One region of the Enterobacter asburiae genome, then DNA from elsewhere that is predicted to be linked to it. Evidence: predicted binding sites of a transcription regulator. Region 1 holds the regulator's gene; the other holds the start of a gene.

Region 1 (5,586 bases):
TGGCCTGCACGGCTGTGATTTGCCATTACCGGGTCCTTCTGATGCAAGGGTTAAATTGTACCGCAAACCTTTTCAATCAATTCCGCCGGGAACTGCATGGACTGCATGATGTGTTCAATCATGCTGCACTTGCGGCCCGTATTGGTATTGGTGATCACCCAGTACGGGGTGCCAGGAACATGTTTGGGTTTGGTTTGATTGCCATTTTGCAGCAGCGTCTGCTCGTCTCCCGCGAAATAGACGCGAGTACGGCCGTGAAGCGACTCGGTCGCTTCAGCAAACGCTTTGTTATCCAGTGAGTAAAGTGTAGACAGCACCAGCATAAAGCGGTTTACCGCCTTTTTCTGCTCCGCGTATTCATCGGAGAGCAGCAGCTCGCGCATCGCGCGCACTTTATCTTTTGCCGGCGTCACGGCAGGTTTTGCTTGTGCAACAACGCTCGGCTGAGACACGACATCTTTGGTGGCTGGGGTAGCAGGCTGTGAAGCGGCGGAAATTTTAAGCATGCGCCGTAAAATGTCGGACGCGCTCTCCCCGATATGCCGCGTCTGGCTGGCAATATACTGATAGAGTTCGTCATCAACTTCGATTGTTTTCATCTTAATCCAGTGCGATATCTTATCTGAATACAAGTCATTGGGATTATAAGGTCAAATCCCAACAGCGGATAGCGTCAAACCAGGTTGGCAGCAAAAGTCAGATTAAACTGGAACCTTGCAGCCGGGCGGCAGAATGGTCAACATGATACCCTAACCTGACATACGTAAAAAAAGAACTTTGCCATGAAATTGAATACCCGAGCGCAAACTGCACAATCGCCGAACAATAATTCTCCCATCGTACTGGTTCACGGGCTTTTTGGCAGCCTGGATAACCTGGGCGTGCTGGCGCGCGATCTGGTTACCGACCACGATATTTTGCAGGTCGATATGCGCAATCACGGTCTTTCCGGGCGTTCCGACGAGATGACCTACGCGGCGATGGCGCAGGATCTGCTGGATACGCTGGATGCCCACGATCTGCAAAAGGTGACCCTCATCGGGCATTCAATGGGTGGAAAAGCGGTGATGGCCCTGACGGCACTGGCCCCGGAGCGTATTAGCGGCCTGGTGGTGATTGACGTCGCGCCCGTGGATTACGACGTCCGTCGTCACGACGAGATTTTTGCCGCCATTAATGCGGTCACAGAAGCGGGTGTCGCGACGCGCCAACAGGCGGCTGCCGTCATGCGTGAGCATCTTAATGAAGAAGGCGTCGTCCAGTTCCTGCTGAAGTCGTTTGTTGACGGGCAATGGCGTTTTAACGTGCCGGTGCTCTGGGAGCAGTACAACAACATCGTCGGCTGGGAAACCGTCCCGGCCTGGCCACACCCTACCCTCTTTATTCGCGGCGGCAACTCGCCTTACGTTACCGACGCGTACCGCGACACGCTGCTGACCCAATTCCCGCAGGCTCGCGCCCACGTGATTGCCGGTGCCGGGCACTGGGTGCATGCGGAAAAACCGGACGCTGTGCTGCGCGCCATTCGCCGCTATCTCGCTGATACTGCAAATTGATTAAAAAGAAAGCGACTGGAAGGCTGCGGGCTTCCAGTCGTTGGCGTGCCGTTTTTGGTGATGTATGATGGCGCGCTTATCGCCCGGGCATTAGCAGGGCGGCGTGTTTCCCCCGAAGTCTCAGAATCATGGCCAAAGAACAAACGGACCGTACGACACTAGATCTGTTCGCGAATGAGCGTCGCCCGGGACGACCCAAGACGAATCCGCTTTCGCGTGATGAACAGCTGCGTATCAATAAACGCAACCAGCTTAAACGCGATAAAAATCGTGGGCTTAAGCGTGTCGAACTGAAGCTTAACGCCGACGCCGTCGATGCGCTGAACGAGCTGGCTGACGCGCGAAATATCAGCCGCAGCGAGCTCATTGAAGAGATGTTGATCGCCCAGCTTGAGACGTTACGCAGCCAGGCATAAGTCTGAAAATCCCCTTTATCGCCCTTTTCATGTAGCACAGAGTGCAGTCCTGCGCGATAGCTGTTTCCGCAGGGTTGCCAGTTCTGCTATTATTGCCCTTATCCGTGGCCGAATTGCGCCACCATACTATTAAGTTTCAAGAGGTTATTTTACTCATGGCAATCATCGGCATTTTCTTTGGCAGTGATACCGGCAATACCGAAAATATCGCAAAAAACATTCAAAAACAGCTCGGTAAAGACGTTGCTGATGTGCATGACATCGCCAAGAGCAGCAAAGAAGATCTGGAAGGCTATGACATTCTGCTGCTGGGTATCCCAACCTGGTACTACGGTGAAGCCCAGTGCGACTGGGATGATTTCTTCCCGACGCTGGAAGAAGTGGACTTCAACGGTAAGCTGGTCGCCCTGTTTGGCTGTGGCGATCAGGAAGACTACGCTGAATACTTCTGTGACGCGCTGGGCACCATCCGCGATATCATTGAGCCGAATGGCGCGGTTATCGTAGGCCACTGGCCGACCGCCGGTTACCACTTTGAAGCGTCTAAAGGCCTGGCCGATGACAATCATTTCGTGGGTCTGGCCATCGACGAAGACCGTCAGCCAGAGCTGACTGCAGAGCGCGTAGAGAAATGGGTTAAGCAGATCCGTGAGGAACTGCACCTGGACGATATTCTGAACGCCTGATTTTTATCACGGCGCAGCGGCGGCTGCGCCCGTGCTCCAGGTCAAACCGATTAAATTAATCGCTACAATCTTTTAACTTTTTCGCCCAGACCTGTACAATGTCTCCCTGATAAAATGTGGTTTTCCATTGAGCAAGTTTGTTGGTGATACCCCATTTTTATAAGCATATTTTGCCTGAGACTTGCAGTTTTCATTTAGCCATGGCAGTTCTATAATGAGACGCATTATCCCGGGTGCATTTTCTGTCACTTCCTACAGAAGTGAATCGTTTAGCAACAGGACAGATTCCGCATGACTGACAACAATACCGCATTAAAGAAGGCTGGCCTGAAAGTAACGCTTCCTCGGTTAAAAATCCTTGAAGTGCTTCAGGGTCCAGACAATCACCATGTCAGTGCGGAAGACCTTTATAAACGTCTTATTGACATGGGTGAAGAGATTGGGCTGGCTACCGTCTATCGCGTGCTGAACCAGTTTGATGACGCGGGCATTGTTACCCGTCATAATTTCGAAGGCGGTAAATCTGTTTTCGAACTGACCCAGCAGCAGCACCACGATCACCTGATCTGCCTCGATTGCGGCAAGGTCATTGAATTCAGCGATGATTCCATTGAATCACGCCAGCGTGAAATCGCGGCGCGTCATGGCATCCGCCTGACCAACCACAGCCTGTACCTTTACGGTCACTGCGCTGAAGGCGACTGCCGCGAAGACGACCACGCGCACGACGCGAAATAATCAGTATTCATACTCTGAGCCAGCCGCAAGGTTGGCTTTTTTTTGCCTAAAAAAGCCCGGTAAGCGCAGCGCTTACCGGGCGTAAAGCACTTATTTATTGTTATTGCGTATCTCGTTCCAGATCTTATCGCAACGCTTCGCCACTTCCTGATCGTTACCGGTTTTACGCGCCTGGATACAGGCCTGGTAATCCATGACGCGGACGTTCTCCTGGGTCGCGAACTGCTCGTGCGCTTTCTCTTTCTTCAGCACGTTCAGCACGCTCTGACAGGCTTCAATCTTCTCCGGCGATCCTTCCGCAGTGTTAATGCAGGCGCTATACGCCTCCTTCAGACGGGTGTCCTCTTTCGGCGCCTGCGTCTGAGCGCACGCCACCAGCCCTGATGCCAGCAGCGCGACGATTACGATTTTTTTCATCATGTGCAGTCTCCATACCGGCGGGACTCAGCCCGCCGGTGCGTTCATCAGAAGATGGTGAATGGGGCGATAACCATGAATTTCACGTCACGTTCATCCTGGAAGATGTTGCCGTAACCGCCCGCATAGCTCGGGATATCAGAGTGGTTGTCATACTGGGTGAAGTGCAGTTTGAACATCGTGCCTTTCGCGCGGCCATCCTGCAGGGTATAGATAGCATCGAGGCTGTAGGAAGACTCTTTCAGGCGATAGTTGGGATCGTAGTATGCATCCGGCGTGGCCATATCGGCAGGTTTTGCGTCCCAGGCGTAAGCGTAAGAAGCGCCCACTGCCCAGCCAGGCAGGTTCCAGTTTTTCAGATCATACATTGCGCCGAAGAAGACCGCTTTCTCGCCGTCGGCGTTGAAGTCAGAACGGTTATCCCACCAGATATCAAGACGACCGTTGGAGGAGGCGTAGGTCGGGGTCATACGCTGCAGGAAGTAGCCCTGCTGCCCTTCCGCCTTCACCCATGTGCCTTCCAGACGCAAATCAACCTGACCAACCTTGTAGCCGAAGGTTAACGCCTGCAGCCACGCGGTGCCGTCATAAATGTCGTTGACGCCACCGTTGCTGACCTTGTCGCGCGTACCGTAGAACTGGTAGCTGGTGCTCAGCGGGCTACCCACGACATCGAATTTATAGCTGGCCTTGGCAAAATACTGATCGATATAGCCCTGTGCCTGACCGAATGCCGCTTCAAGCACCAGATCGTTTTTGAAGTCGTACTTCGCGCCCAGCGAGTGCAGGTAATCGACTTTGGTTTTTTTATCGTTCTGGTAGAACTTGTCCATTTCGATGTGCCACGGCGCTTTGTACTCGTTGGTCCACATATAGGAGAAGCTCAACGCGCCCGCATCACCGTAGTCAAAGTTCGCCCCGGCTTCTGCACCCTGATAGGTACCCGGCATAAAGCTCCAGTGCGGTGCTAACAGAGTCTGGCCAGTTGGCTGAATATAACCGCCGCGCGCCCAAACCGGACCGTATTTAAATTTTGCAGCGGCTTTGTAAAGGCTGATACCGCTCTTATCCCCGGACCAGTCTTCTTTATAGGCTTTATTGCTGGAGGAGAAGGCAATTTCGTTCGGGTGCGCGCTGTCGCCGTTTTCCGCCATTTCAATCGCGGTAAACGCAGCAATATCCAGACCGAACATATCCGCGGCATAGCCTGACTGGAAGTCCAGGTTGGCGTTCCAGGTGGAGTGAGAAAGGTTGGTTTTGTATTTGTCTTCGGTGACGTCTTTACGGTCACGTTCACGCTGCCAGTAATAAATACCGCCCGTGAGGGTAGAATCGTCGATGAAGCCTGCCGCTTTCGCCTCTGGTGTCACCACCAGGCCCGACATTGCTGTTACACCGGCAATAGCCAGCGCCAGCGCACTACGTTTGCCACTGAACGTACGCATAGATTATTCCTCTTTGACGAATTAAAACGCCTGAAACGGCGTAAATAAAAAAGACCAAATGGTCAGGGGTAGTTTTAAATACCCTCGAATTAACTACCGTCTTTAGGTTATTTTTCGCGACACGAATTATCAATGCTTTTTAGCGGACAAAAGTCAGGATTATGACGAAGTGCACATAATTGGTAGTGATTTGTAACATTTGCAGAGAGGCGAGCAATGACGGGGAATAATCAGGTATTTCAGTGGCTAGACGTGGGTTCTCTTTCTTTTTTTATCACCTTTTTGATTTTCGTAATGACACAAACTTTTTTTTAAAAAATAAGTAGCA
Region 2 (5,586 bases), 120 kb from region 1:
GATCTCGCCAAGCTCGATGCGCTGGCCGCGAATTTTTAGCTGATCGTCGCTGCGGCCGAGATATTCCACCGCGCCGTTGTCCAGCCAGCGGGCAACGTCACCGGTGCGGTACATCCGCTCGCCGGGGCAAAAGGGTCGGCAATAAAGCGGCTGGCGGTGAGGTCCGGACGGCCCAGATACCCCTGCGCCAGCTGAATGCCGGTGAGATACAGATCGCCCGCCACGCCGAACGGCACCGGGCGCATCATCGCGTCCAGAATGCGCAGCCCCGTGTTCCACACCGGGAAGCCAATCGGCACGCTGTTGCCTTCCACCGCCGCCAGCTCGGGGCCAAACGCCGGATACCAGCTCACGTCTACCGCCGCTTCGGTTGGGCCATAGAGGTTGTGCAGCGGCGCCTGAGTCAGCTGTTCCCACTCGCGGCACAGCTCGGTCGGCAGCGCTTCGCCGCTGCAGAAAACCTGCTTTAGGGTTTTGCAGCATGCCGCGTTTTCCGGCGTCAGCGAGGCGACAAAGGCCGCCAGCATCGACGGCACGAAGTGGGTAGTGGTCACGCCGTACCGTGCGAAGAAGCTCTGCATCGCCTGCGGATCGCGGTGCGCGTCCGGCTCGGCCATCACCAGCTTCGCCCCGGCGATAAACGGCCACCAGAACTCCCACACCGACACGTCAAAGCTGCACGGCGTTTTCTGCGCCACCACGTCCGTCGCGTCCAGCGGGTAATGGTCCTGCATCCACTTCAGGCGGTTAACGATGGCGGTATGGCCGACCATCACCCCTTTCGGGCGGCCCGTCGAACCGGAGGTAAAGATGATGTACGCCGTCTGCTCCGGCGTCGCCAGCCGCAGCGGTTCAGTACCCGCAGCCGGTAAAAGTGTGTTGTAACTAAACGCCGTAATCGACAGATCGCTAAAGCGCGGGAGCTGCTCGTCGGTGGTAATGAGCAGGGACGGCTTCGCGTCTTCGAGCATCATCCGCAGGCGGTCGTCCGGGTAGCCGGTATCCAGCGGCAGCCACGCGGCACCGGCCTCGACGATGCCGTGCAGCGCCAGCGTCAGGAACACCGAGCGCGGGAGTGCCACCGCCACGCTGTCGCCCGGCTCCACGCCGCGCTCGCGCAGCAGGTTTGCCAGCGCGACCACCTGCTCGCGCATCTGCCGATAGTTCAATTCGACGTTTGCATCTGCCAGCGCGGGGGCGTCCGGCGTTTTGCTCGCCTGCTCCGCCACCAGATCCGCCAGCGTGGTGGACGGCAGCGCCAGCCCGGTATCGTTGATGCGCGCCAGCTGCTGATATTCCTGCTCTGAAACGGTTTCCACGTCGCCACAGCGCAGGTCCGGGTTAGCCGCAAACTGCATCAGCATCGCGTTCAGACGCGCGACGTGACGGGAAAGCGTCGCTTCGTCGTAACGCTGTTTATTGGCGAGGATCTCAATGCTCAGCCCGCCCTGCTCGTCCGGGAACAGCGCCAGCTCAAGGTCGTTCACCGGGCCGGTTGCCAGCGTGTGGGTGATGGCCTCCACGCCGTCGATATCCAGCTGATAGTCGAACACCTTGACGTTCAGCACCGGGCCAAACAGGGCTTCATCGCCTGCGGCACGCCCGCTGTCGCGCACGATCTGCTCGGCGTCGTAGCGCTGATGGCGGCGCATTTTTTTCAGCTGATTGGCCAGGCGCAGCGCCAGCTCCGGCAGGCTCTCCTGCGGGTTGATATTCACCCCCAGCGGCAGGACGTTGAGCACCGGCCCGGTCGCGGTCAGCGCGGCGGAGCCCATGCGGCGCATAAAGATAAACCCGGCGGCGTAGTCCAGCCGTCCGGTGAGGCGGCCCAGCCACAGCGCCACCAGCGCAAGCGCCAGATCGGTGCGCTGCGCCTGCCCTGCCGCCTGTGCAAGCTGGCTGAAGGCACGGCCGTCGGCGGCAATTTTCAGGCGAAGGATATCGGTAGTAGCGGCGCGTCCCGGCAGCGGCGCGGAAGAGAGCGAGACCGGAGAAGGAAGCTGCCTGCGCTGCTCCGCCCAGAACGCACCGTCGCGTGCGTACGCCTCGCTGTCGCGATAACGCTGATACTCGTCCACCACCTCGGCAAACGGCGTAAACGGGAATGCGGGCGTCGGTTCACCCTTTTTCCACGCGGCGTAAATCGCGGCGATCTGGCGGGTTATAGCCGGGAAGCTGAAGCCATCCACCACCAGATGGTGATAGCGCTGATACCAGTACCAGTGGCTTTCTCCCACCTGAATCAGCTGGTGAAACGCCAGCGGCTGACCGCTGTCGACGCGCAGGTTTTGGTTGAGATCGGCCTCCATCAGCGCCACGGCGGCGTCGTGAGAGGTAACGCGAACGATGGACGGTTCCGGCAGAACGTAGGTGTCATCCACCCACTGCCACACCTCGCCGTTCTCCTCGGCAAAACGCATCCGCAGGGTATCGGCCTGCGTCATGCCCTCAGCGATGGCTTTTGCCAGCAGCGGCGCGTCGATATCGCCTTTCAGTTCGGTGTAGTGCGCCACGCTCCAGGCGTTTGGCAGGGAAGAAAGCTGTTCCGCCATCCAGATACCCGGCTGGGCGGCGACGAGAGGAAGACGGTTCATGCGCTCCCCTCCGCAAAATGGGACGGTTCAAGCGTGCGCCAGTGCCCGGCCAGCCACTGCTGGCACGCCTCCTGAGACTGCGCTTCGCACACTACGCGCCACCCCGCCGGCAGTTCGCACTGCTGCGGCCACAGGCTGTACTGCCCCTGGTCGTTTTGCAAAATGGCGAACTGTCCCTGCGGATTATCGAAAGGATTGCTGAATTCCATACAGACTCCGTTATTGAATGAACGGCTGCCAGAGGGTCATCAGCCCCTGCGTCAGCCCACCGCGCCAGCAAAGCGCATCGTGTCCGCCGTCAACCTGACGCCAGGTAACCTGCTGCGCGTGTAGTTCGGCATAAATCGCCTGATTGGCATTGAAAATCAGCGGCTCGTTGCGCCCGGCCTCAAGGACGATACGCAGCCCGCTCGCGGCCAGCTCACCGGCTCTGAGCTGTTCGATGAGGCGCCCTTCCTGCTGCCCACCGCGGTGCGGCCACCAGTACGAGCCGGACTGGCTCAGCACGCAGCCAAACCGCTGCGGCCAGTTGAGGCCAGCATAAAGCGAAGAGAGGCCGCCAAAGCTCTGGCCCGCCACCACGGTACGATCGGCGCGGTCGCTGAAGGGCGCGAGATGTTTTACAAGAGGGAGAAGTTCTTCCTGTACCGCCAGCCAGAAATCGGGATTACAGGGCAATTCGCGGCTGCGATGTTCCATGTCGATCGCATCGATCAATACATAGACCGCAGAGGGCAGTTTGCACTCGGTGGTGAGCGACGCCAGCGCAGGCCAGACGGGCATGCTTTCGGCCCAGAACTGCCCGTCGAGCAGCACCGCCAGCGGGCGCTCGGGGCCGTCATCCCCGGAGGTAAAAATCCACACGCGCCGACGGTTGTTCAGACGCTCGCTGTTCCACTCAATGCAGACCGGCGGCTGATACGGCGTATCGGGACGATCCCAGCCGGGCTGAACGGGCGCGTCCGGCATCTCAAGCGCCGAGACGGCATGACCACGCCCGCCGCGCCAGCTCTGCGGATTCAGCGGGTCGGAAACCGCGTGCGGCAGCAGCTTGCGCCAGCCTTCGCGCAGCGCCAGACGGTCCGGCAGCTCGCCTTCAAACACGGTATCGGCAAAATCGTTTTCATTTACAGAAGGGATAAAACAGTAGCTCCCGCGCCACTCGGGGCTGAACTCGCCCTGCCACTGCCAGACATCGGTATCCGGGATGCGTTCGAGGGACTGCGGGCGGGCATTTTGATGGTGATCGGTCACGCCGGTAACGTAGAGCCAGACGCGTTTGACCGATGAGGTTTTCTGCGTGCCTGCCGGATCACGCCACCAGAAGGTGACGCGACAGTTCTCCTTCAGACGTTCCCATTCAGGTCCGTTTTTCGACTGCCACCACGCTTCACTTCCGGTTGTTAACGTCGTCACCCTTATAACCCCATGTTTAACAGACTTTTTTGTTTCAGGACAAATTTTATTGATAATATTATTGATAACTATTTGCATTTGCAATAGCGTAATGCCCGCGCTGTGGGAAGCGCGCTCATTAAATAACCATAAAAGCGGGACGTACAATGAATAAGAAGATTCACTCTCTGGCCTTGCTGGTCAATTTAGGGATTTATGGTGTCGCGCTGCCCGCTGTGGCAGACGACAAAACCGACTCTGCGCAGCACGAAGATACGATGGTGATCACCGCCGCCGAGCAGAATTTACAGGCGCCGGGCGTATCGACCATCACCGCCGACGAGATCCGCAAAAATCCGCCCGCGCGCGACGTGGCGGAAATCATCCGCACCATGCCGGGCGTTAACCTGACCGGAAACTCCACCAGCGGCCAGCGCGGGAACAACCGTCAGATTGACATTCGCGGCATGGGGCCGGAAAACACCCTGATCCTGATCGACGGCAAGCCGGTCACCAGCCGCAACTCTATTCGTCTGGGCTGGCGCGGCGAGCGCGACACCCGCGGCGATACCGGCTGGGTGCCGCCGGAGATGATCGAGCGCATCGAAGTGATCCGCGGTCCGGCCGCCGCGCGCTACGGCAACGGTGCGGCAGGCGGCGTGGTGAACATCATCACCAAAAAATTCGACGACCAGTGGCACGGCTCCTGGAACACCTACCTGAACGCGCCTGAACATAAAGATGAAGGTTCCACCAAACGCACCAACTTCAGCCTGAGCGGCCCACTGGGCGGCGACTTCAGCTTCCGCATGTTCGGTAACCTCGATAAAACCCAGGCCGACGCGTGGGACATCAACCAGGGTCACCAGTCCGATCGTACCGGTGCCTACGCCAACACCCTGCCGGCTGGCCGCGAGGGCGTGGAAAACAAAGACATCAACGGCGTGGTGCGCTGGGACTTCGCGCCCATGCAGTCCCTGGAGTTCGAAGCGGGCTACAGCCGCCAGAACAACCTCTACGCGGGCGACACGCAGAACACCAATAACGACAACGCGCTGGTGAAGAAAAACTACGGTAAAGAAACTAACCGTATTTATCGTCAGAATTTCGCGGTGACCTGGAACGGCGGCTGGGATAACGGCATCACCACCAGCAGCTGGGCGCAGTACGAACACACCCGCAACTCCCGCCTGGGCGAAGGGCTGGCGGGCGGGCTGGAAGGCCTGTTCAATAGCAATAAATTCACCGACACCGACCTGGCCGACGTAATGCTGCACAGTGAAATCAACCTGCCGATTGATTTCCTCGTCAACCAGAACCTGACCCTGGGAACCGAGTGGAACCAGCAGCGCATGAAGGACTCGACCTCCTTTACGCAAACCCAGCAGGGCGGCACCATTCCGGGCATGAGCGACGATCGAAGCCCGTACACCTCGGCGGAGATTTTCTCCCTGTTCGCGGAAAACAACATGGAGCTGACCGACAGCACCATGCTTACCCCGGCGCTGCGCTTCGACCATCACACCATCGTCGGCAACAACTGGAGCCCGTCGCTCAACCTGTCGCAGGGTCTGGGCGATGACTTTACGCTGAAGAT

What was found. The regulator Fur, encoded in region 1, represses iron uptake genes when iron is present. The targets are predictions, from matches to a motif close to ATAATAATGAGAACNACTATCAA.
Region 2: ACJ69_RS01340 (TonB-dependent siderophore receptor) is a predicted target of Fur. The motif match lies at 4,066-4,088, and genes of this name have one in related genera.

Annotation. Positions count from the first base shown of each region.
Region 1 is NZ_CP011863.1:400,825-406,410, reverse strand. It holds gene pgm (phosphoglucomutase (alpha-D-glucose-1,6-bisphosphate-dependent)) at 1-26, opposite strand, end outside; gene seqA (replication initiation negative regulator SeqA) at 51-599, opposite strand; gene ybfF (esterase) at 783-1,556, shown strand; gene ybfE (LexA regulated protein) at 1,685-1,972, shown strand; gene fldA (flavodoxin FldA) at 2,128-2,658, shown strand; gene fur (ferric iron uptake transcriptional regulator) at 2,950-3,396, shown strand; gene chiQ (ChiQ/YbfN family lipoprotein) at 3,487-3,813, opposite strand; gene chiP (chitoporin ChiP) at 3,861-5,258, opposite strand.
Region 2 is NZ_CP011863.1:281,496-287,081, reverse strand. It holds partial or broken gene entF (enterobactin non-ribosomal peptide synthetase EntF) at 1-2,594, opposite strand, end outside; gene ACJ69_RS01350 (MbtH family protein) at 2,591-2,803, opposite strand; gene fes (enterochelin esterase) at 2,814-4,010, opposite strand; gene ACJ69_RS01340 (TonB-dependent siderophore receptor) at 4,157-5,586, shown strand, end outside.